DNA from 3 places in the Bradyrhizobium sp. AZCC 1588 genome. Region 3 is predicted to be linked to each of the others. Evidence: predicted binding sites of a transcription regulator. Region 3 holds the regulator's gene; each other region holds the start of a gene.
The links. The regulator PhoB, encoded in region 3, activates phosphate uptake and scavenging genes when phosphate is short. The targets are predictions, from matches to a motif close to TGTCATNNANCTGTCAT.
Positions count from the first base shown of each region.

Region 1: the regulator PhoB is predicted to act here: its motif matches at 4,022-4,038, upstream of phnF (phosphonate metabolism transcriptional regulator PhnF).
Region 2: the regulator PhoB is predicted to act here: its motif matches at 3,833-3,849, upstream of V1277_RS13275 (DUF2794 domain-containing protein).

Region 1 covers NZ_JAZHSC010000001.1:5,531,862-5,540,007, reverse strand. Annotated here, with positions in the region: gene phnL (phosphonate C-P lyase system protein PhnL) at 1-98, opposite strand, end outside; gene phnK (phosphonate C-P lyase system protein PhnK) at 107-907, opposite strand; gene V1277_RS25765 (alpha-D-ribose 1-methylphosphonate 5-phosphate C-P-lyase PhnJ) at 900-1,784, opposite strand; gene V1277_RS25760 (carbon-phosphorus lyase complex subunit PhnI) at 1,781-2,884, opposite strand; gene phnH (phosphonate C-P lyase system protein PhnH) at 2,888-3,496, opposite strand; gene phnG (phosphonate C-P lyase system protein PhnG) at 3,501-3,962, opposite strand; gene phnF (phosphonate metabolism transcriptional regulator PhnF) at 4,067-4,792, shown strand; gene phnE (phosphonate ABC transporter, permease protein PhnE) at 4,797-5,654, opposite strand; gene phnE (phosphonate ABC transporter, permease protein PhnE) at 5,654-6,538, opposite strand; partial or broken gene phnD (phosphonate ABC transporter substrate-binding protein) at 6,637-7,576, opposite strand; gene phnD (phosphonate ABC transporter substrate-binding protein) at 7,637-8,146, opposite strand, start outside.
Region 2 covers NZ_JAZHSC010000001.1:2,839,591-2,847,736, forward strand. Annotated here, with positions in the region: gene V1277_RS13260 (ABC transporter permease) at 1-1,642, shown strand, start outside; gene V1277_RS13265 (Bax inhibitor-1/YccA family protein) at 1,894-2,685, shown strand; gene V1277_RS13270 (GNAT family N-acetyltransferase) at 2,771-3,301, shown strand; gene V1277_RS13275 (DUF2794 domain-containing protein) at 3,450-3,821, opposite strand; gene V1277_RS13280 (DUF1223 domain-containing protein) at 4,243-5,004, opposite strand; gene acnA (aconitate hydratase AcnA) at 5,163-7,883, opposite strand; gene ccmA (heme ABC exporter ATP-binding protein CcmA) at 8,109-8,146, shown strand, end outside.
Region 3 covers NZ_JAZHSC010000001.1:2,503,897-2,512,042, forward strand. Annotated here, with positions in the region: gene V1277_RS11725 (transposase) at 1-44, opposite strand, end outside; gene V1277_RS11730 (hypothetical protein) at 41-847, opposite strand; gene argF (ornithine carbamoyltransferase) at 1,083-2,009, opposite strand; gene V1277_RS11740 (aspartate aminotransferase family protein) at 2,009-3,217, opposite strand; gene V1277_RS11745 (GcrA family cell cycle regulator) at 3,713-4,222, shown strand; gene phoB (phosphate regulon transcriptional regulator PhoB) at 4,419-5,123, opposite strand; gene phoU (phosphate signaling complex protein PhoU) at 5,197-5,913, opposite strand; gene pstB (phosphate ABC transporter ATP-binding protein PstB) at 5,925-6,692, opposite strand; gene pstA (phosphate ABC transporter permease PstA) at 6,799-7,758, opposite strand; gene pstC (phosphate ABC transporter permease subunit PstC) at 7,758-8,146, opposite strand, start outside.

The sequences.
Region 1 (8,146 bases), 3.0 Mb from region 3:
TGAAACGAGACGCCGCGCACCACGGGCAGCTCGACGCCGCCCTGCAGATGCATGGTAAAAGTCTTTTCGGCGCTGGTGATGTCGATCATCGCAGTCATTGGCGTGCTCATGCCGGCAAAATCGAGGAAACGAGCAATTGGGTATAGGGCTCGCGGGGGTCGTCGAGCACCTGGTCGGTCAGGCCGGTTTCGATGACGCGCCCCCCCTTCATCACCATCACGCGGTGCGACAACAGCCGCGCCACGGCGAGGTCATGGGTGACGACGATGGCGGCAAGGCCGAGCTCGCTGACGAGATTGCGCATCAGATCGAGTAGCCGCGCCTGCACCGACACGTCGAGCCCGCCGGTCGGCTCGTCCATGAACACCAGCCGCGGTTCGGTGACCAGATTGCGCGCGATCTGCAACCGCTGCCGCATGCCGCCGGAATAGGTGCGCGGCGCGTCGTCGATACGCGCTGTATCGATCTCGACGCGCTCCAGCCAGGACGACGCGGTATCGCGGATGCGGCCGTAATGATTCCGGCCCACCGCCATCAGCCTTTCGCCGACATTGGCGCCGGCCGAGACCGCCATCCGCAGGCCCTGCGCGGCGTCCTGGTGCACATAGCCCCAATCCGTACGGAACAAGAAGCGGCGCTCGGCCTCGCCGAGGCTGCCGAGATCGCGCAACACGCCATCCCGCATCCGGTATGACACCCGCCCGGCGCTCGGCGCGAGCTGCGCGGACAATAGTTGCAGCAGCGTAGACTTGCCCGAGCCGGACTCGCCGACGATAGCCAGCACCTCGCCGGGATAGAGCGCAAAGGATACGTCGCGGCAGGCGATCAACCGGCCGTAATTCTTGCCGAGATGTTCGGCGACCAACAGCGGCTGGTCGTCTTGCATGGGGTCTTGCGGCTCAGCCATGCGCCCTCTCCTTGTGCGGCGCCGCGCTCTCGCTGCCGCGATGGCCGGCCAACTGGCGAGACTCGCAATAATCGGTATCCGAGCAGACGAACATCCGGCCGCCCTTATCGTCGGTGACGATCTCGTCGAGATAGGAATCGCCGGCGCCGCACAGCGCGCAAGGCGCGTCGAACCGGTAGCGCGCGAACGGGTGATCCTCGAAGTCGAGCGATACCACGTCCGTGTGAGGCGGGATCGCGTAGATGCGCTTTTCGCGCCCTGCGCCGAACAGTTGCAGCGCTGGGCAATTGTCCATCTTCGGATTGTCGAATTTCGGCGTCGGCGACGGATCCATCACATAGCGCGCATTTACCTTCACCGGATAGGCGTAGGAGGTCGCGATATGGCCGAAGCGCGCGATATCTTCGTACAGCTTGACGTGCATCAGGCCATATTCGCCTAGCGCATGCATGCGCCGCGTCTCGGTCTCGCGCGGCTCCAGGAACCGCAGCGGCTCGGGGATCGGCACCTGATAGACCAGCACCTGCCCGGCATGCAGCGGCGCTTCGGGAATCCGGTGCCGGGTCTGGATGACGGTGGCATCCGACGTAGCGGTCGTCGTTGCGACGCCCGCGGTCTTGCCGAAGAATTTCCGGATCGAGATCGCGTTGGTGGTGTCGTCCGAACCCTGGTCGATCACCTTCAGCACGTCGTCGGGCCCGAGGATCGCCGCCGTCACCTGCACGCCGCCGGTGCCCCAGCCATAGGGCATTGGCATCTCGCGGCTGGCGAACGGCACCTGATAGCCGGGAATAGCGATCGCCTTCAGGATCGCGCGGCGGATCATCCGCTTTGTTTGTTCGTCGAGATAGGCGAAATTGTAAGCTGGCGCGTTCATTCCGCGGCCTCCTGCATGTCCGGCGCCTCATTGGCCTCGGCGAACTCCTTGCGCAGCTTGCGCAACAGACCGAGCTCGGACTGAAAGTCGACGTAATGCGGCAACTTGAGATGCTCGACGAAGCCGGTCGCCTGAACATTGTCCGAGTGCGACATCACGAATTCCTCGTCCTGGGCCGGAGCGATCACTTCCTCGCCCAGCTCGCGGGCACGCAGGCTGCGATCAACCAACGCCATCGACATGGTCTTGCGCTCGCTTTGCCCGAAGGCCAGACCATAGCCGCGCGTAAAGCACGGCGCTTCCGTCGCCGATCCCTTGAACTGGTTGACCATCTGGCACTCGGTCAGCTCAATTGAGCCGAGCGGGACGGCAAAGCCCGCATCCTCGGCGAAGAATTCCACCTCCACCTCGCCGAAGCGGATTTCGCCGGCAAAGGGATGGTTGCGGCCATAGCCGCGCTGTGAAGAATAGCCGAGCGCCAGCAGGAACCCCTCGTCGGCACGCGCAAGATTTTGCAGCCGCAGATCGCGGTCGGCCGGAAAGCTGAGCGGCTCGCGCGTGAGATCGCCGACCGGCGCGTCGGCATCCGCTGCCGGCGAAGGTTCGATCAAGCCATCACGACCGAGAATGTCGGTGACGCGCGGCGTTGCCGCCTGCGTTACCTCCGACGTCGCCGGCTGCTCCGGCACAAAGCCGTCCGCAAGCTGCGGGTCCAGCAAGCGGTGGGTATAGTCGAAAGTCGGCCCCAGGATCTGGCCACCCGGAATATCCTTGAACGTCGAGGAGACACGCCGGCGGACCTGCATCTCGCCGGTGTTGACCGGCTCGGTCGCGCCAAAACGAGGCAGCGTGGCGCGGAAGGCGCGGACCAGGAAGATCGCCTCGATCAGATCGCCGCGCGCCTGCTTGATGGCGAGTGCCGCCAGCTCGCGGTCGTAGAGCGAGCCTTCGGTCATGACGCGGTCGACACCGAGCGAGAGCTGCTCGGCAATTTGCTCCAGCGAGAGTTCGGGCACATCACGGTCGCCACGCCGCTCATGCGCCAGCAGGCGGTGGGCGTTCTCAATGGCGCGTTCGCCTCCTTTGACGGCTACATACATGGGCTACGCTCCGCTTGCGACCAGCCGCGTGGTTCGGGGGATCGCGACAATCAAGTCGTCATGGACCAGCACGACATCGATGCCGCGCGGGAACAGGGCTTCGTTGATGGTGAGCCGCTGAAAGAGGTCGCGCGGCTGGAGCATCGCCTGCAGCAGCGCTGTACCGTCGATGCCCGACCCCCTCATCTCGAAGGTGGGTCCCTGCGTCAGGCTCTCGGCCTGCAAGATCAGCGTCGTCGACCTGTCAGGATATTCGTTGCTGCCGAACGCGAAGCGATCGAGCGCCGGCAGGTTCTTGGCGTCGCCGACCAGGGCGAAGCTGGCGATCGATGAATCCGCGACCACCGGCGCGCTGGTATGGAACTTGAGCCACTTCGCCACATCAGGCGTGGCCGACATCGCGGCATCGAGCCAGATCGGCGTATCGTGATCGAACAACGTCAGCGCGATCGCCGCCGCGCCGCGCATCATCCCGGCCGGCGCGCCGACAGCCGCCGTGACCCGTTGCACGCTGCCGGGACGCGCCATCGCATCCATCACGGAGCGGAAGGTCGACTGCGCCGACAACACCTTGTCGGCAAAGCCTGCGGGCAATTCTGCAACCGTCGTCATCGCATCACCCCTCGCCGCGCACCATGGTGTAGAAATCGACCCGCGTCGCCGCAGCCTCTGCCGCCTTGCGGTTGCGATCGGCGATCATGGCAGCGCGCAAAGGCCCGATCACCTTGGTCTCGACTTCACCCGAAAGCGCCGTCGACTGCACCATGGCATCGCATAGCGCGACCATCTGCGCCTTCTGCCTGTCGCGGCCGAGCACGTAGCCGAAGCCGATCTCGCCGGTCGCAAGACGCACCGCCGCGCGCGACACCGTGGCCTCGCCGAGATTGAACGGCGCACCGTCGCCGCCGATGCGGCCGCGCACCATCACGAGGCCATTCTCAGGCTCGCGCAGGTTTTCGTGCGCGGGTACCGCGATCGCCGCGAGATGGCCCGCAATGTCGCCAGCCTCGGAATGCGCCAGCACCGCCATCGCGGCCTTGCGCTGCGCTTCTCTGCTGTTCCGCCCGGTCAATCCCATGAGCAACCTTGCCTGAATCAAGTTGTCTATGATAATAGACAACTTGATAGCGGAACGCTATGACTGTTTCGTGACAAACGGATAATTTCTGGTATCACCACGCCATGAGCCTGCAGGAGAGTTCCGGCGTCGCCTTGTGGCGGCAGGTTGCCGACGGTATCGAGCGCGGCATTGCCGACGGCCGCTTTGCTGCGGGCGAAAAGCTGCCGGGCGAGATCGAGATCGCCGATACCTATCGGGTCAACCGCCACACCGTGCGGCGTGCTCTGGCTGCGCTTGCCGAACGCGGCCTGGTGCGCGCCGAACGCGGCAGCGGCACCTATGTCGAGGCGCAACGCCTCGCCTATCCCTTGCGCTCGCGGACGCGATTTTCCGAAATCGTCGGCGCCGGCGGCCGCGAGCCGCGCGGCCAATTGATAGATGCCTCCGAAGAGCCCGCGACGCGCGAACTGGCCCGTGAGCTTGGACTGAAGACCGGTGCGCCCCTGATCCGGATCGAATCGGTGCGGCTCGCTGACCGCACGCCGATCTGCGTCAGCACCAATTGGCTTTCCGCCGATCGCTTCCCGGGCGCCGGAGCGGTCTTCGCCAACGCACGCTCAATGACCAAACTGCTGGCGCATTACGGCGTTCGCGATTACCGTCGCGCCTCAACCCGCGTCACCGCCGGGATTGTGGACGCCACCGACGCGGCAAGGCTCGATCTCGCGCTCGGGCGTCCCGTTCTCGTGGTCGACAGTACCGATGTCGATACCGACGGCAAACCGCTGGTAACCAAACGCGCGCGCTTCGCCGCGGAGCGTGTCGAGTTTCTGGTAGAGAACAGCTAAGGAGTTACCCGACGGCGCGCCGCCCGATGATCGCGAAGCGGAGACGCGATGAAATGGCGTCAATGATCGCCACAGTGATCAGGATCATGATGATCAGAAAAGCAACGCGATCCCAGTTCTGCTGGCTGATCTCGTTGGAAAGATAAAGACCAATCCCGCCTGCCCCAACGATGCCGATCACCGTCGCGGAACGCGTATTTGACTCGAAGTAATAAAGCACCTGGCTCAGGATCACCGGAAGCACCTGAGGGACGATGCCAAATCGAATCTTGTGAAGGCTCGACGCGCCGGCCGCAGTTATACCGTCGACGGGTTTGGTGTCAGCCGTTTCGATCGCCTCGGAGAACAGTTTGCCGAAGGTTCCGAGATCAGACATGGCGATCGCCAGGATCCCGGCAAAGGGACCGAGCCCCACCACATTGATGAAGATGAGCGCCCAGATCAGCGTGTCGACACCGCGGATCGTGTCGAGCGCACGACGTGAAAGAAAATGAATGATGCGTTGGCCGACGACATTCCGGGCCGCAACGAATGCCACGGGATAGGCAACAATCGCCGCCAGGAGGGTTCCCAGAAAGGCGATGGCAAGCGTTTCCGCCAGGCCCTTCAGATAGAGGTGAAGCAGGCTACCGGGGTTCGGCGGAAACATCAGGCCGACGATCACACCAAGGCGGCCGATCCCGGTCGCCAGCTTTTCGAACGAGAAGCCGAGCCATATCATGCCGAAGATGAACAGCCCGACGAGCGCAGCAACCACTGACAGGGTCTGCATTCGTTTGAGAAGCGATGGCCTGAAGATCTCCGGATAGGCCTGGACAAGGCGGGTGCGATCGGTCTCGGTGAGGCTTGAAAGGTTCGACATCACGCACGCCCTTCCATGCCAATGAGACGGAAGCGCAGACGCTCGGTCAAGAGATCGATTGCAAAAACGGTTACAATGATCATCAACAGGATCGCGCTGACATCGGAATAGTAGAATTGTCGAATCGAGCTCAGCAACTCCTTGCCAATACCGCCGGCGCCGACAAACCCCATGACAGAGGCCCCGCGCACATTGATCTCGAAGCGCAACAGCGTATAGCTCACGAAATTCGACAACACCTGCGGCAGGACCGCGAAGCGAATCTGTTCAAACCAGTTCGCGCCTCCCGCCTTGACGCCGTCGATCGGGTTCATGTCGATATTCTCGACGACCTCGGCAAACTGCTTGCCTAGTGCGCCGACGGTATGGATCGCAATCGCCAGGACGCCTGGCACCGGGCCGAGGCCCAGCGCATATACAAACAACAGCGCAAACACGATGTCGGGAACGGTTCGACAAAATTCAAGCGAGCGCCGCACCAGCGTCCGTGCGACCACACTCTTGACGAGGTTGGCGCTCGCGAAAAAACAAAGACAGAATCCGATTCCCGCACCGAGGAACGTGCCGACATAGGCGACCAGAAGCGTCTCGCCCAATAGCGCGAGCCAGCCGTCCCAGTTCCAGAACCACTCTGCGAGGTCAGTGGTGAGATTGGCGGGCCGCAGCTTCGGCAGAATATCGTAAAGGTAGCTCCAAAATCTTGGCAGCCCTTCCGCGAATTTGTGCAGATTGACCTCGCCACCCCAGGCGGCAAGCGCCGCACAGAGCGCGACCGCAATTGCAAGGAGCCAGGAGCGGCGGCGCTTCGCAGCCGTTGCCGCAGCATATTGCTGCAGGAGCACCGCGGCTCGTGGCTCCGAAATGCGATAAAGATGACTGCTCAACGAGCTAACTCTTCCGGGCGATGCGCCCTGAGGATGAAACGATTTTCGCGGATCGGTGGCGAACGCCTCCGATCCGCTACGAATACGATGGTTTCGAGCTATGAAGCCTTTTTCTTGCGCTGCTCATCAAGCCAAAGGTTCATCTTGACCGACTCTTCGTAGTCCTTGGCAGTCACCTCTACGAAACCCAAATCCTTGCCATCCGAAAGCTTTGCGAATGCATCCTTATCTTTCTGGGGCGCCTCGACGAACGCCTTGGCGATTGCCTTTTTCAAGTCTTCCGGCATGTCGGCAAGATATGCGAACGGTGAACCGGGCAAGAGCGGCGACTTCCATGCGATGCGGAAATCAGCCTTAGTCATCGGCGATCCGTCTGCTTTCTTCACCATGCCCTTGTTCAGCATGCGGGTGAGGTTCGAATCGTCCTCCGAATTCCACCAGTTCACGGCGGCATCCACGGTGCCGGCGGCGAGTGCCAGCACTGCGTTTTCGTGACTTCCGGTCGTTTGCCCGACCTTGAAATACTTGTCGATCGGGAAGCCCTGCTGCGTCAGAAAGAAGTTGGGCGCCTTGAAACCGGACGTCGATTCGACATCGACGAAGCCCAGCGTCGTTCCTTTCAGATCCTCGATCGATTTGTACTTGCTGTCAGCACGGACATACATAACCGAATAATAGCCGATCGAGCCATCGCTGTTCTTTGTCGTCACGAACGGCACGACCTTGCCGCCCGAGACGGTATTTGCGCGCGCATACGAGCCCGGCCCATAGAAGCCGATATGAATTTGCTTGTTCTTCTGCCCCTCGATCACCGCGGTGTAGTCGCTTGCCACGCGCAACGTAACCTTCACGCCCAACTCCTTCGAAAGGTTAATTTGCGAAGGGCGTGTAACGTTCAAGCGTTCCGGTCGCGTTTTCCGCGGGGACCAGCGCCATCACCAGTTCGGGGTACTTCTCTTTCCACGACTGGGCGAAGGCGGGCGTTGCAACGATAGCCAGGCCGGACGCCAACAACAGCAATGCACGTCGGTTCAACATTTCTCTCTCCTCTGATTTTCTGAAATGGCCGCAAGCTGAAAGACGACGACCCGAACAAGATCAGTTTGTAGGTTTGCGTTTGCGTTGCTCATCAAGCCACAGGTCCATCTTGACCGACTCGACGTAGTCTTCCTTCGAGACGCGCGCAAAATTCTCAACCTTGCCGTCGGTCAATGCGTCGAAGGCAGCCTTGTTCTTTTTGGGCGCAGCCAGGAAGGCCTGAATGATCGCGGACTTGAGGTCCTCGGGCATGTCAGCAAGCAGCGCAAAGGGTGACCCCGGCAGCAGCGGTGATTTCCAGATGACGCGGAAATCGGCCTTCGTCATCGGTGTGCCGTCGGGCTTCTTCAGCATGCCCTTGGTGAGCATTCGGACCAGATTCGAGTCGTCCTCGCCGTTCCACCAGTTGGCCGCCGCGTCGACCGTTCCGTTCGCCAACGCGAAGATAGCGTTTTCGTGGCTGCCGGTTGGCTGAGCCAACTTGAAATGCTTTTCGATTGGGAAGCCCTGGTCGGCCAAAAAGAAAGTCGGCGCTTTGGAACCGGAGGTCGATTCAACATCGACCAGCCC
Region 2 (8,146 bases), 340 kb from region 3:
GCTTGGCGCCACCGGGCGCGACGTCTTCACCATCTACCTGACTCAGGTGATCGTGCTCGCCGGGATCGGCTCGATAATCGGGCTTGCCGCCGGCGCGGCCTTGCCGTTTGTCATCGTCGGCCTGTTCGGCAAGCTGTTGCCGCTGCCGGTGATCCCTGCCCTGCACGCCGACGAACTGGCGCTGTCGTTCCTCTACGGCCTGCTCACCGCGCTCGCCTTCGGGCTGTGGCCGCTCGGCCGGGTCCATGATGTCCCGGTCGCGGCATTGTTCCGCGAAGAGGTTGCCCGCGAATGGCACCGCCCGCGCTGGAGCTATCTCGCGCTCATGGCTGTGGTGATCGTGCTCCTTGTCGCGGTCGCGATCGGACTGGCCTATGACAAGCGGGTCGCCGCCGTGTTCGTCGTCGCTTCGGTTGCGGTGTTTGCGCTGTTGCGCGGCGTCGCCGCCGGCCTGATGGCGCTGGCGCGGCGCCTGCCACGGTCCAGCATCACCATGCTGCGGCTGGCGATTGCCAATATCTACCGGCCCGGCGCACTGACGCCGTCGGTTGTGATGTCGCTCGGGCTTGGGCTCGCGGTCCTCGTCACCATTACCCAGATCGACGGCAATCTGCGCCGGCAGTTCCTGGCCGCGCTGCCGGAGCGCGCGCCCTCGTTCTACTTCATCGACATTCCGACCGCCGACGCCGACCGCTTCGGCGCCTTCCTCAAGCAGATCGCGCCGCAATCCACCGTCGACGACGTGCCGATGCTGCGCGGGCGCATAGTTGCCGCCCGCGGCGTCAAAGCGGACGAACTCAAGCCTTCGCAGGATACCGAATGGGTGCTGCAGAGTGACCGCGGCCTGACCTATACCGGCGAAGTTCCAAAAGGCTCGAAGGTGGTCGAAGGCGAATGGTGGAGCGCGGACTATAAGGGGCCGCCGCTGGTCTCGCTGGAGAAGAAGATCGCCGACGGGCTGAAGCTCAAGATCGGCGACGACATCGTCGTCAACGTACTCGGCCGCGACATTTCGGCCAAGATCAGCAATCTGCGCAATGTCGACTGGCAGGGGCTCGGCATCAATTTCGTACTGGTGTTCTCACCCAACGCCTTCAAGGGCGCGCCGCACAGCCATGTCGCGACCCTATCCGAGATCCACCCCGACCCGGCAGGCGACGCCCGAATCATCAAGCAGGTGGCGGACGCCTTTCCGATGGTGACCAGCGTTCGGGTCCGCGAGGCGCTCGAGACCGTCGGCACCGTCGTTACCAACCTCGTGCTCGCCATCCGCGGCGCCAGCGCGGTGACGCTGATCTCGGCGATCCTGGTGCTCGGCGGCGCGCTCGCCGCCGGCCATCGCCACCGGGTCTATGACGCGGTCATCCTGAAGACGCTCGGCGCAACCCGGGTGCGTCTGCTCGGGGCCTATGCGCTCGAGTACCTCATGATCGGCCTCGCGACCGCCATATTCGGCGTGATCGCGGGATCGATCGCCGCGTGGCTGATCGTGACCAGGCTGATGACGCTCAGCTTCATCTGGCAGGCCGGCAGCGCGGCCGGGGTGGTCGCAGCCGCCCTGATCGTCACGGTGGGGCTGGGGCTCGCCGGAACGTTGTTGGCCCTGAACCAAAAGCCGGCCACCGTGTTACGGAATTTGTGACAATTTGTAGCGGCGGAAGGCAGGGGTTAACACTGCTTTTACCCGGAAATAGCTGGCAGAAGCGACATTCAGCCGCGCGTGGAAGCTTGCGTCGAATGTGTTAGTTTCCCACATACCAGCCAAGATCAGTGGCCGGGTTGATGACGTTAGATAAACAGATAAACGTCGGCAGATCGGGACATCTGAGATAGAAATCCAACCGGCGCCGCAAACCCCTTGCGCTCCGCCGGGCAACCAACGGGAATTCGACCATGTCGGACCTAGACCGTAACTACGTATCTCCTTTCGGCCGGGCTGCCGGACGCGTTGACGCCGCGGCCGTCGATGCCGGTCTGCGCGCCTACATGCTGCGCATCTACAACTACATGAGCATCGGCCTGGCGATCACCGGCCTTGCGGCGCTCGGCGTCTACATGGCCGCGGTGACGACCGACCAGGCCGGGGCCGCCGCCAGGTTCGGCAACGCCTACCTGACGCAGTTCGGCTACGCGATGTATGTCAGCCCGTTGAAGTGGCTGTTCATCCTCGCGCCGCTGGCGATGGTGTTCGCGATCTCGGCCGGCATCAACCGGCTGCGGCCCGCGACCGCCCAGATGCTGTTCTGGGTGTTCTCGGCGCTGATGGGCATTTCGCTGTCGTCGATCTTCCTGGTGTATACGCACACCTCGATCGTTCGGGTGTTCTTCATCACCGCTGCGACCTTCGGTGCGCTGAGCCTCTACGGCTACACCACCAAGCGTGACATGAGCGGCATGGGGTCGTTCCTGTTCATGGGCCTGATCGGCGTCATCATCGCGAGCCTGGTCAACCTGTTCCTGGCGAGCTCGATGCTGCAGTTCATCGTCTCGGTGGTCGGCGTGCTGGTGTTCGCGGGCCTCACCGCCTGGGATACCCAGCGGCTGAAGAACGAGTACATCTACGGCTACGCTTCGGGAGGCGCTGACGTTGAAGAGCGCGCGGCGATTACCGGTGCACTGTCGCTCTACCTGAACTTCATCAACCTGTTCACGCTGCTCCTGCAGCTCCTCGGCCAGCGCGACTAGCCGCGGCCGTACAGGTTCAAGAGCTAAAGCCCCGGCCTCGCGGCCGGGGCTTTTCTTTTGCCCGCGACAAAAATATTCTACCCGCATGTCCGCTCCCGAAATCCGGCCCGCCACCGAGGCCGACCTCCCCGCCATCACCGAAATCTACGAGCACGCGGTACGCTACGGCACCGCGACGTTCGAGCTGATCCCACCCGATCTCACTGAGATGACCCGGCGGTTCAGGGCGCTGTCGGATGGCGGCTTTCCCTATTTCGTCGCAGCCATCGAAGGCCAGGTGGTCGGATACGCCTATGCCGGGCCATACCGGCCGCGGCCGGCCTATCGCTTCACCGTAGAGAACTCGGTTTACCTGAAACCATCGACTCACCGCCGCGGCATTGGCCTGCAGTTGATGCAGCGGCTGATCGCCGAATGCGAGGCGCGGGGCTACCGGCAGATGATCGCCGTGATCGGCGATTCCGCCAATGCCGGTTCGATCGGGGTTCACACCAAGACTGGCTTCCAGATGATCGGAACCCATCCGAGCGTCGGCTTCAAATTTGGACGCTGGCTTGACACGGTCATGATGCAGCGTGCGCTCGGCGAAGGCAGCACGACAGTCCCCAGTTCGTAGTCTGGATAAGGCGTAGCGCCTCCGCCAGCGCGTTCACGCGCGTCTTCGACGCGCTATGGGCGGTACACCGCGGGGCCCAGACTCAAAATCGCGAAAACAACCCCATGCAAAGTAGAATGGGCCCCCCGGCTCGCAGTAGCCCGGCCGATTAAACCACCGCCAGCTTGCGGTCGATCACCAGCAGCACGCGCTCGAGTTCATGGCCGCGGCGCAGGATCAGTCCGGTCGCCGAGATCACGCTGTACATGCCCTGCTTGCGCGCGAGCCGCGGATCTTTCTCGATGCGATAGATCGGAACTTCGGAAGCGCGGCGGAATACGGAGAACACCGCGCGGTCTTTCAGAAAGTCGATGGCATAGTCGCGCCACTCGCCGTCGGCGACCATGCGCCCATAGAGATTGAGGATACGGTTGAGTTCGAGACGATTGAACGTGATGCGATTCGGCGGCGTGCTCGCAGTGGCGACGCGCGCCACTGCGCGGCTGTCGCTCGGATCGGTGTCCTCCGATATCAGGGTCATGGAGCGCCTCCTGTCATCCAATTTACATGATCGCGCTAACCACGGGGCGCCGCAAGGGGGTGTAAATACGAAGGAAACTGCGGCGGATGCCCCGATATCCCAGGAAATATCGATTCACGGGATCGTTAGCGGAATCTTATTGCTGCCCTACTTCCGCCAACCGTCCGCCCCGCTAAATTGCGAAAAGAAAATCCTGCGTTGGCCCGGTCCTTTCGGTTCCGGATTCCTCAGCCCCCAGCCCCCCGGGGCCGTCGGGATCGGGCCTGTTCGCAGGAGGGAGTTAATCCCGATACTGGGCCAACGAAAGTTGGTCCTTTTTCGTTTGGGGGACTGTTCTCGCGGATGCCGCGCGCGGCTCAGACTTTGCCGATTACGCGAAGCTAACTCAGAGACAAAGTTAGCCCCGGTAGCCCGGAGCCAATCAGCGCAGCGCCGTCATGGCGGCGCCGAGCATCGCGCCCGGCTTGTCGCGACTGCCGTCCTGGACGTAGACGACCGCGGCGTCCACGCCGTCGCGGGAAATATTTTCAAGCGGAATGGTCCAGCTTCCCGAACCGCCGTTCCAGTCGCCAACCTTCACGAGGTTGCGTACCACGTTGTAGTAGGTGAGTTGCTGGCCGCGATTCTCACCGCGCCCGATCGAGATCGGCACCGCCTTCGAGACCGAGCAGATCCAGACTTCGCCGCGGCCCGCCGTCGGCACCTTGCTCGCCTCTACCGAGACATTGAGCAGCTTGCCGGACAACGTCATCTTTACCGGCACCGACATCACGCCTTCAGTCTTGCTGGTGTTCTTGATGGCGCTTTCGATAGCGGCGCGATCGCTGCCGATCACCTGCGCCGAGCCGTTGACGATCATCTGTGGCGTGTAGAGGTTACGATCGCCACGCACATGCGAATAGGCCTTCTGACGCGCGCTGAAACGCGAGTCCGCCAGCGTGTCCTTCCAGCCAAGATAGTCCCAGTAGTCGATCGGCATGCTCAGCGCGATGATGGACGGATCCTGTGCGAGCTCGCCGACGATCTGGTCGGCCGGCGGGCACGACGAACAGCCTTGCGAGGTGAACAATTCGACCACGGTGCGCGGATCGGCATGAGCCGGGCGGATGATGGCGATGATCGCGCAGACGCCGAGCGCACCAGACCATCGCGATATGCAGTTGTAGGCCATCATCGCTGTCATCGTGCGAACCAGGCGTAGCGTTTTCCATCCGTAATTGTACGGGGCATGATTTAATATCCCAAAGGCGTGCCCCAGACGCACGAAAGCGGCCCTGTCATAGGCCGCCTTCTCCTTGCTCGCTACTCACTTCGAAGTGAGGCACCGATCACAAATCCGCGTTAAGCCGCGAGTCTGCGCAGCACGTAATGCAGAATGCCGCCGTTTCGGTAGTACTCGAGCTCATCGAGGGTATCGATGCGACAGAGTAGCGGCACGCGCTGCAGCGAACCGTCGCCGGACACGACCTCGGCCGTCAGGGTCTGGCGCGGCTTCAAATCACCCTGGAGCCCGCGAATCGTCACCGTCTCGTCGCCCTTGAGGCCGAGCGATGTCCACGACGTGCCGTCTTCGAAGGTCAGCGGCAACACGCCCATGCCGACCAGGTTGGAGCGATGGATGCGCTCGAAGCTCTGGCAGATCACGGCGCGGACGCCGAGCAGACGGGTGCCTTTCGCCGCCCAATCGCGCGAGGAGCCGTTGCCGTATTCGGCGCCCGCGAACACCACCAGCGGCACGCTTTCCTGCTGATACTTCATTGCCGCGTCGTAGATCGACATCTGCTCGCCGTCGGGCCAGTGCTTGGTTAATCCGCCCTCCGGAATATTGCCGTCAGCGCCCTTCAGCATGAAGTTCTTGATGCGGATGTTGGCGAAGGTGCCGCGCATCATGATCTCGTGATTGCCGCGCCGCGTGCCGTACTGGTTGAAGTCGGCGGGGCGCACCTGGTGCTCGCTCAGGAATTTTCCAGCCGGCGAAGTCAGCTTGATCGAGCCGGCCGGCGAGATGTGGTCGGTGGTGATCTTGTCGCCGAACATCGCCAGAATCCGCGCGTCGACCACGTCTGAGATCGGATCGGGCTGCTTCTTCATGCCTTCGAAATAGGGCGGGTTCTGCACATAGGTCGAGCTCATGTTCCAGCGATAGGTCTCGCTCTCGACCGTCTTGATCTTGCGCCAGTTGGTGTCGCCCTTGAACACATCGGCGTAGCGCTTCTTGAAGATCGTGGCTGTCACGAACTTCTTCATGAAAGCATTGATCTCCTTGGCGGTCGGCCAGATATCCTTCAGATACACCGGCTTGCCGTCCTTGCCGGTACCGATCGGCTCGACCGCGAGGTCCTTGGTCACCGTGCCCGCCAGCGCATAGGCGACGACCAGCGGCGGCGACGCCAGATAGTTTGCCTGCACGTCCGGGCTGACGCGGCCTTCAAAGTTGCGGTTGCCCGACAGCACGGCCGCGGCAACGATGCCATTGTCGTTGATCGACTTCGAAATCTCCTCCGGCAGCGGACCCGAGTTGCCGATGCAGGTGGTACAGCCGAAGCCGATCAGGTTAAAGCCGACCTTGTCGAGCTCTTTCTGCAGGCCGGAATTGGAAAGATATTCCGCAACCACCTGGCTTCCGGGCGCGAGCGAGGTCTTCACCCACGGCTTGGCCTTCAAACCCTTGGCGGCGGCGTTGCGCGCCAACAGGCCCGCGCCGATCAGGACGCTCGGATTGGAGGTGTTGGTGCAGGAGGTGATCGCGGCGATCACCACGTCGCCATGGCCGAGATCGAAATCCCGGCTCTCGACCGGATAGCGGCTCGCAGCTGCGTCGGGCTTCTTGTACTCGCTGGTAAGTGCGGTCGCGAAGCCAGTGGAAACCGCCGGCAGCGCAACACGGCCTTCGGGGCGTTTCGGGCCCGCCATCGACGGCACGACGTCCTTGAGGTCAAGCGTCAGGGTTTCCGTGAACACCGGATCGGCCGATTTCGCCGTGCGGAACAGGCCCTGCGCCTTGGCGTAGGCAGCCACCAGCGCGACGCGGTCGGCCTTGCGGCCCGAGGTCTTGAGATAATCGATGGTCGCGGCATCGACTGGGAAGAAGCCGCAGGTCGCGCCGTATTCCGGCGCCATGTTGCCGATCGTCGCCTTGTCCGCCACCGAGAGATAGTCGAGACCGGGGCCGAAGAATTCGACGAATTTGCCGACCACGCCCTGCTTGCGCAGCATCTGCGTCACGGTCAGCACCAGGTCGGTCGCGGTTACGCCTTCCTTGAGCTGGCCCTTGAGCTTGAAACCGACGACTTCCGGCAGCAGCATCGATAGCGGCTGGCCGAGCATGCAGGCTTCCGCCTCGATGCCGCCGACGCCCCAGCCGAGCACGGCGAGGCCGTTGACCATGGTGGTGTGCGAATCGGTACCGACAAGCGAATCCGGGTAGGCGACCTCGAAGGTGCCGGTCTTCTTGCCGACCGTCATCTTCTCCTTCTTGGTCCACACCGTCTGCGCGAGATATTCGAGATTGACCTGGTGGCAGATGCCGGTGCCGGGCGGCACGACGGAGAAATTCGAGAACGCCTTCTGGCCCCACTTCAGGAATTCGTAGCGTTCCTGGTTCTGCTTGTATTCCTCGACGACGTTCTTGCCGAACGCCTTGTTGTCACCGAAGAAGTTGACGATGACGGAGTGGTCGATGACGAGATCGACTGGCACCAGCGGGTTGATCTTCTCGGCATCGCCGCCGAGCGCCTGCATCGCGTTACGCATCGCGGCGAGATCGACCACCGCCGGCACGCCGGTGAAATCCTGCATCAACACGCGCGCCGGGCGGAACGCGACCTCGTGCTCGAGCTTGCGCTTCCGGAGCCATTTCGAAACCGCGACGATGTCAGCCTTCTTGACCGTGCGGTCGTCCTCGTTGCGCAGCAGGTTTTCGAGCAGCACCTTCATCGAATAAGGCAGCTTGGAAATTCCCTTCAGACCGTTCTTCTCGGCGGCGGGCAGGCTGTAATAAACATAGGTCTTGCTGCCAACCTTGAGGGTCTTGCGGCATTTGAAGCTGTCGAGCGAGGTCATGTCAGGAAATCCCAAATTCTAGTTATACCCAGCAAGGGTATTTAAACACCGTCAGCGGAAGGCTGGCTTCTTGGCTTGCAGCCGCCGATTGTGTGCTGCATCAAGTTCCGGGCTTATAGAATCTTTCTAGAAGCGCCGCCACAGCGACAAACGTGCTGCAGCAATGCGGTACCCACAAATTCTGACGCGGTACCCATCAATTTCAGAGGGCTGTGACGAAGCAAAATGCGGCTCTCGGGACGCCAAATCAGTTGTGTCAGAGG
Region 3 (8,146 bases):
ATCCGCCAGGCATCGGCCGCATTGGCGATCGAATGAGTGGTCAAGAGAGCAGCCAATGAACGGGCTCAGCCCCCTTCGGGGGGTGCAACTCGACGACTTCCACGAAGCTGACTTCGACACGCTCCGGCAGGTCCTTCACGCCGGGGCGCGCCGGCCGCTTGAGCACGATGGTTCCGAAGCGCAGCGAGAGGTGGGCTTGGCGACCGCGACGATCCATCCGCTGCGGCAGATCGATCACCGCCTTGTTGCAGAAGCGGGCTCGCTCCACCGCTTGATAAAGTGTTCTGCCGTCGGCCAGCGCATGATCATGCATGGCCCGCGTCAGCAGGTGGACGTTGTCGCCGGGCGTCAACGCCCAGTGCGCAAAGAACTCCCCCTCACGGTCATTGATGACAGTGATCATGCGCGCTGCAGCCAAAACCTCGCAGCCCTGCTCGGCCGTCGTCACCCAGCGCGCCGATTCCTTGTTGGCCAACTCACGCTCGTCGTGAGGGGTCTTAACCGTGCCCCTGCGCGTCCACACCTTGCCGCCGGTGAGGCCGAGGCAGGCCCCGCTGTCGGCATCGACCGCCATCATGGCATGCAGCAACACGCCGCGGGCATTGCCTTTGCCGACTTTGCCCAGTCTACGCCGACGTCCCTGCCGCGTTTGAAACTTGACCTCGCTGGTGTCCTGGATCGCCAGCACATGACGCCCGCTGACCACGGTCGCCGTCTGCCTGCTCCAGCCTTCAATCAGTTGATCGGTCGTGACTTGCGGATTGTTCACGAACCGCCAGTACGCCATGTACGCGGCCCAGTCACCCTGCGCCATCTGGCGCAAGCAGACGCTGCGCGTGCAAAGCATAGCCTGAACAAACGCCGCCCCCTTTTATCGAGGCGAACGTCGCCAAACTCGCCAAGTGATAAATCCGGCTCTCGCTGCATCTCCGACGCTCCTTCGAATCAAAGCGTCAGAAACAGAATCATACAAACCGCAAAGCGGGATAACATCATGACGCACCGAGTCAATCTGTCGCGCCAGACGTGTAGAAACCCTAGTGCGTTCGCAGGGACGACGGAGCCGCAGGGACGACGGAGAGTTATCCCGCCGCGTCAAAACACCAGGCCAGAATGCCCTTTTGCGCGTGCAGGCGGTTTTCGGCTTCGTCGAACACGACCGATTGCGGACCGTCGATCACTTCATCGGTGACCTCCTCGCCGCGATGGGCGGGCAGGCAGTGCATGAAGATCGCGTCCGGCTTGGCCAGCGACATCAGCTTCGCATTGACCTGATAAGGCTTCAGCACATTGTGGCGATGTTCGCCGTCCTTGTCGCCCATCGACACCCAGGTATCGGTAACGACGCAATCGGCGCCGCGCACGGCAGCTTCGGGATCGGTGCCGAGCACGATCGGCGCCTGCGTCGCCTTGATCCAGTCCTTCATCGCCTTGTTCGGCGCAAGCTGCGGCGGGGTTGCGACATTGAGCTTGAACTTGAAACGCTCGGCTGCATGCGCCCAGGAGGCCAGCACGTTGTTGTCGTCGCCGGTCCAGGCCACGGTCCTGCCCTCGATCGGCCCGCGATGCTCCTCGAAGGTCATCAGGTCGGCCATCACCTGGCAGGGATGCGAGCGCCGCGTCAGGCCGTTGATCACGGGCACGGTGGCGTGCGCGGCCAATTCCAAGAGCGCGTCGTGATTGAGGATGCGGATCATGATCGCATCGACATAGCGCGACAACACGCGCGCGGTGTCGGCGATGGTCTCGCCGCGGCCGAGCTGCATCTCGGCGCCGGTCAGCATGATGGATTCGCCGCCGAGCTGGCGCATGCCGACGTCGAACGACACCCGGGTGCGGGTCGAGGGACGTTCGAAGATCATCGCCAGCGTCTTGCCTTCGAGCGGCTTCTTGCCCTTCTCATGTGCTTTCAGCTTCGCCTTCATGGTGGCGCTTAACGCCAGCATGCTGCGCAATTCATCCAACGGCAGTTCGTTGATGTCGAGGAAGTGACGGACGGACTTGCTCATCATCCCGCCGCCTTCTTCAACTGGCCAGCCGACAGCGCGACACAGGCGCGCTCCAACCTTTGCACGGATTCCTCGATCTCGGTTTCGGTGACGATCAGCGGCGCCAGGAACCGCACCACATTGTCGCCGGCGCCCACGGTGAGCAATTTCTCGTCGCGCAATGCGTTGACGAGATCGCCCGACGGCACCACGGCCTTGACGCCGACCAGAAGCCCCTCGCCGCGCACTTCCGACAGCACGGCGGGATAGCGGTCGACGACGGAGGCCAGTTTCTGTTTCAACAGCAGCGACATCTTCTGCACGTGATCGAAGAAGCCGGGCTTCAGCATCACGTCGAGCACGGCATTCGCCGCTGCGATCGCCAGCGGATTGCCGCCGAAGGTCGAGCCGTGCGAGCCCGGCGTCATGCCGCTTGCTGCTTCCGCCGTCGCCAGCACCGCGCCGATCGGGAAACCGCCGCCCAGCGCTTTGGCCAGCGACATCACATCCGGTGTGACGCCGACGCGCTTATAGGCGAAGAGATCACCGGTGCGGCCCATTCCGGTCTGCACCTCGTCGAACGCAAGCAACAGGCCCTTCTCGTCGCAGAGCTGGCGCAGCGCCTTGAAGAAAGATTGCGGCGCGGAGCGGACGCCGCCCTCGCCCTGCACCGGCTCGATCAGGATACCCGCGGTCTGCGGGCCGATCGCTTTCTTGACCGCTTCGAGATCGCCATGCGGCACCTGGTCGAAACCGTCCATCGGCGGCCCAAAGCCTTCGAGATATTTGGCGGAGCCGGTTGCTGCGAGCGTGCCCAGGGTGCGGCCGTGGAATGCGCCCTCGAAGGTGACGAGGCGATAGCGTTCAGGATGGCCCTTGGAGAATTGATAGCGGCGCACGACCTTGATCACGCCCTCCATCGCCTCCGCGCCGGAATTGCAGAAGAACACGAGGTCGGCAAAACTCTGCTCGCAGAGCCGCGCGGCGAGCTTCTCGCCATCCGGCGACTTGAACAGGTTCGACATGTGCCAGAGTTTCGTCGACTGTTCCTGCAGCGCCGCGATCAGGTGCGGATGGCAGTGACCGAGCGCATTCACCGCGACGCCCGAGGTGAAGTCCAAATAGCGCTCGCCATTGGTGGCGGTCAGCCAGCAGCCCTCGCCGCGTTCGAAGCCGAGATCGACCCTGGCGAAGACGGGGAGCAGATGCGACGTGGCGCTATTGGTCATGGCAATCACTGAGGTTTGAGACCTGCCTTTGAGACCTGCCGCGGGCGTGCATTGGCGCGAACGCGGCAACAGCCGGTCTTGCGAAAACGAAACGTGCCGCCTCTTAAGGGCGGCACGTGAGAGGTATTCTATGTGGGTGGGGAGCGCTGTCAACACGCACGGAACGGCCTTTCCTGCAGTGCAAGATGCTGAAATCCGTAAGATTGCGGTGTGGTGGAAAACACGCAGTGAAATGCCTAGATTGTCAGAACATGTGGACGTTCGGGCCCGGACTCTTGCGCCCGAGTCACGCCATATTGTAGCTTTTGGGCTGTCGGGTACGACATCTCGTGCGGCAGTTCTGATCCCTTAGAGTCCTTTTGTGCAGGCGTAAACGTTCGGCGCGGTTAGCGCGTCCGGCGAGGGCTAAGGGATTCTGACCGCAGGGATTTTTGAGACGAATGACTCGCCAGCGCTGCCCCCGATTGGCCGGCGCGATGCGAAGGGAAGATTACGATGACCGTTTTGACCTGGTCCGACGATCGCGTCGAACAGCTTAAGAAGCTCTGGGAAGCCGGATTGTCGGCGAGCCAGATCGCCGCGGAACTCGGAAATGTGACGCGAAACGCCGTGATCGGCAAAGTGCACCGGCTGGGCCTTTCCGGCCGTGCCAAGAGCCCCTCCTCGGCCGCCCCGCGGCAGCGCAAGGCACGCCCCGCCCAGCCGATGATGCGGGTGTCGCGCCCGGTCTCGCGCGGCAACACCGCGCTGGCACACGCCTTCGAAGTCGAGATGGAGCCGGATCCGATCGCCTTCGACAACGTCGTGCCGATGAGCCAGCGGCTGTCGCTGCTCGAACTGAACGAGGCCACCTGCCACTGGCCGGTCGGCGATCCCTCGAGCCCGGAATTCTTCTTCTGCGGCGGCAAGGCGCTCACCGGCCTGCCCTATTGCGCCCACCACTCGCGCATCGCCTACCAGCCCGCCGCCGATCGGCGGAGGCAGCAGCCGAAGCAGACGAGGTAAGGGGCGGGATTATCTCAACGTTGTCGTCCCTGCGAACGCAGGGACCCATAACCACAGGTGTCTGTGGTTATGCTGAGCTGGAGCTCCAGCGCATTTCAACAATCGAGATTTGTGGTTATGGGTCCCCGCGCCCCGTGCGCAATTGCGCACTAGGCGGGGACGACGCCGGAGTTTGCGGAAATAGCAGCGAACGCAGCTACGGCTCCACTTTCGCAAACCGGTCATCCAGCGCGTAACCGGCGCCACGGACGGTGCGGATCGGATCCTGCTCGCGGCCGGGGTTGAGCAGTTTGCGCAGGCGGCCGATGTGGACGTCGACGGTGCGCTCGTCGATATAGATGTCGCGACCCCAGACGCTGTCGAGCAACTGCTCGCGGCTGAAGACGCGGCCGGGATGCTCGAGGAAAAATTCCAGCAGGCGATACTCGGTCGGGCCGAGATCGATCTGACGGCCCGAGCGCGCGACGCGGCGCTTTTCGCGGTCGAGTTCGATGTCGCCATAGGTCAGCACGGTGGCGAGCCGCTCGGGGCTCGCCCGGCGCAGCAGGCCCTTCACGCGCGCCAGCAGTTCCGGCACCGAGAACGGCTTGACGATGTAATCGTCGGCGCCGGTCGCAAGCCCCCGCACCCGCTCGCTCTCCTCGCCGCGCGCGGTCAGCATGATGATCGGCAATTGCTTGGTTTCAGGGCGCGCCCTCAAGCGGCGGCACAGCTCGATGCCGGAGAGCCCCGGCAGCATCCAGTCGAGCACGACGAGATCGGGCACGCGCTCCTTCAGCCGCGTATCCGCATCGTCGCCGCGGGCGACGGTTTCGACATCATAGCCTTCGGCGTCGAGGTTGTAGCGCAACAACGTGGTCAGCGCTTCCTCGTCCTCGACCACCATTATGCGCGCGCTCATCTTGCATCAGCCTCTTCTATTTGACGCGTTATCTTCACGCGAACAGGTCTCCACTTCGCTTGAAAACGCTTTGTCAGGTATTCGGCACCGTGGTGGCAAACGTCGTCATGTCGCCCTTCGGGCGCTTGTCGAGCATCTGCTGTCCCTCGATCATGTAGAACACGGTTTCGGCGATGTTGGTGGCGTGGTCGCCGATCCGCTCGATATTCTTGGCGCAGAACATCAAATGAATACAGAACGAGATGTTGCGCGGATCCTCCATCATGTACGTGAGGAGCTCGCGGAACAGCGAGGTGCAGATGGCGTCGACTTCCTCGTCGCCCTTCCACACCGCCATCGCCGCCGGCAGATCGTGCGCGGCATAGGCGTCCAGCACTGACTTGACCTGCGACTGCACCAGATCGGTCATGTGCTCGAGGCCACGCATCAGTTTCAGCGGCTGGAAATCGTTCTCCAGCGCCGCGACCCGCTTGCCCATGTTCTTGGCGAGGTCGCCGATCCGCTCCAGATCGGTGGCAACGCGCATCGCGCCGACGATCTCGCGCAGATCGATCGCCATTGGCTGGCGGCGGGCGATGGTCAGCACCGCGCGCTCCTCGATCAGATGCTGTAGACGATCGACCTCGAGGTCGTTGGCGACGACGCGTTTGCCGAGCGCGACGTCGCGGCGCACCAGCGCGTCGACGGATTCGGTGATCATGCGCTCGGCCAGACCGCCCATCTCGGCGACCAGACGAGTCAATTCCTGGAGGTCGCTGTCGAATGCCTTGGCCGTGTGTTCAGACGCCATCCTTGTTCTCCTTAGCCGAACCGGCCCGTGATGTAGTCCTGGGTGCGCTTGTCGCGCGGATTGGTAAAGATCGTCTGCGTTACACCTTCTTCCACCAGAACGCCGAGATGAAAGAACGCCGTGCGTTGCGAGACGCGCGCGGCCTGCTGCATCGAGTGAGTGACGATGATGATCGTGAAGTTTTCCTTCAGGTCGTCGATCAGTTCCTCGATGCGAGCGGTCGCGATCGGATCAAGCGCGGAGCAAGGCTCATCCATGAGAATGACTTCCGGACCGACAGCAATGGCCCGAGCGATACACAACCGCTGCTGTTGGCCGCCCGACAGTCCGGTACCGGCTTCATGGAGCCGATCCTTCACTTCCTCGAAAAGCCCCGCCCTCTTCAGACTGGTCTCAACGATGTGATCGAGGTCGCTTTTACTCCGCGCCAGCCCGTGAATGCGAGGTCCATAAGCAATATTATCGTAGATTGATTTAGGAAACGGGTTGGGTTTCTGGAACACCATACCCACGCGAGCACGAAGCTGGACTACGTCGAGCCCGCGCTCGTAAATGTTCGTATTGTCGATCTCAATGTCGCCGGTAACGCGGCATGTCAAGATAGTATCGTTCATTCGATTGAGGCAGCGCAAGAACGTCGATTTGCCGCAGCCCGACGGGCCAATGAACGAAGTGACGGATTTCTCCGGAATGTTCACCGTAACGTCGAAGAGCGCCTGCTTCTCTCCGTAATGGACGTTGACGTTCTTTGCGGTGATTTTCGACCGACCCACCGGCATTTCGCCGGATACGGGAATCGTCACCGACGACATGGCTGGAGCGCTATGGGTATTCATTGAAAACTCCGTAACTCTGGATTTGCCGGACGCGCGCGCCAATCGAGTTTTACCATTGCAGTTTCTTTCGGAGCCGGTAGCGGAAGTAGATGGCGACCCCATTCAAAATAAGCGTGATCGCCATCAAAACGAGGCCCGCGGCGGCCGCGTTTGAATGGAAATCAGCGCCCGGACGCGACACCCAATTGAACGCCTGAATCGGCAGGACGGTGAAGCCTTCGAACAACCAGGCAAATGATACGAAGGGAAACTCACCGTTGATCGGGGCCGGCGGCAAGAACGCGATGAACGAAAGCGCACCGATAGTGACCAGCGGCGCGGTCTCGCCGAGCGCGCGCGAAATACCGATGATGACGCCGGTCAGGACGCCCGGAATTGCCGCCGGCAAGACGTGATCCTGGGTGACTTGCCACTTCGTTGCACCAATCCCGTAGGCCGCCTCGCGCAAGCTCCATGGCACGGCCCGGATCGATTCACGGGTGGCAACGATGATGATGGGCAGGATCAGCAAAGCCAGTGTGAGGCCCGCCGTAAATATGCTGCGTCCCGTGCCGAAGCCATAAACGAAGAGTCCAAGTGCCAGAAGGCCGAAAACAATGGACGGAACGCCCGCAAGATTGCTGACGTTGATTTCGATGATGTTTGTCCAGATGTTTTTGGGTGCATACTCTTCGAGATAAATGCCTGCGGCCACACCGAGAGGAACGCCGATAAAGGCAGTAACCGAAATCACCAGAAGCGATCCGACCCAAGCTGACAGGATTCCTGCCTGGCCGGCGCGCCGGGACGGAAAATTGGTGAAGAATTCAGCCGTCAGCCGCGGATAGCCGGAAACCGCCAGGTCGACCATCAGCGCCGCCAGAGCAATCAATCCGATGGATGTCGCCGCGAGTCCGAAACAAATGAATATTATTTCGTTCCTCCGGCGACGCTTGAGGCGATCGATAAACTCGTTGTCGACTGCCTGGCTCGGCACCGTTTCGTCGGTCATGGTCGATGCAATGGACATCAGTAGACCTCACGGAATTTGTGGCGGAGCCAGAAGCCGGCGATGTTAAAGACGAGGGTGAGCAGCAGGAGCGCCAGCCCGGTCGCAAAAATCGTCTGATAGGCGAGGCTGCCGTGCGGCAGGTCACCAAGGGCGACTTGAACGATATACGCTGTGATTGTCGCGGCGGGCTCGCGCGGATCGATCGTGAGATTTGGTTGCTGCCCGGCAGCGATCGCGACGATCATCGTTTCGCCGACGGCACGCGAGATTCCGAGAATAAAGGCGGCCGCCACGCCCGAGGTCGCAGCAGGAAGCACGACCTTGACGGCGGTCTCCAGCCTCGTCGCTCCCATCGCCAACGAACCGTCGCGAAGATTGTTCGGAACAGCGCGCATGGCGTCTTCCG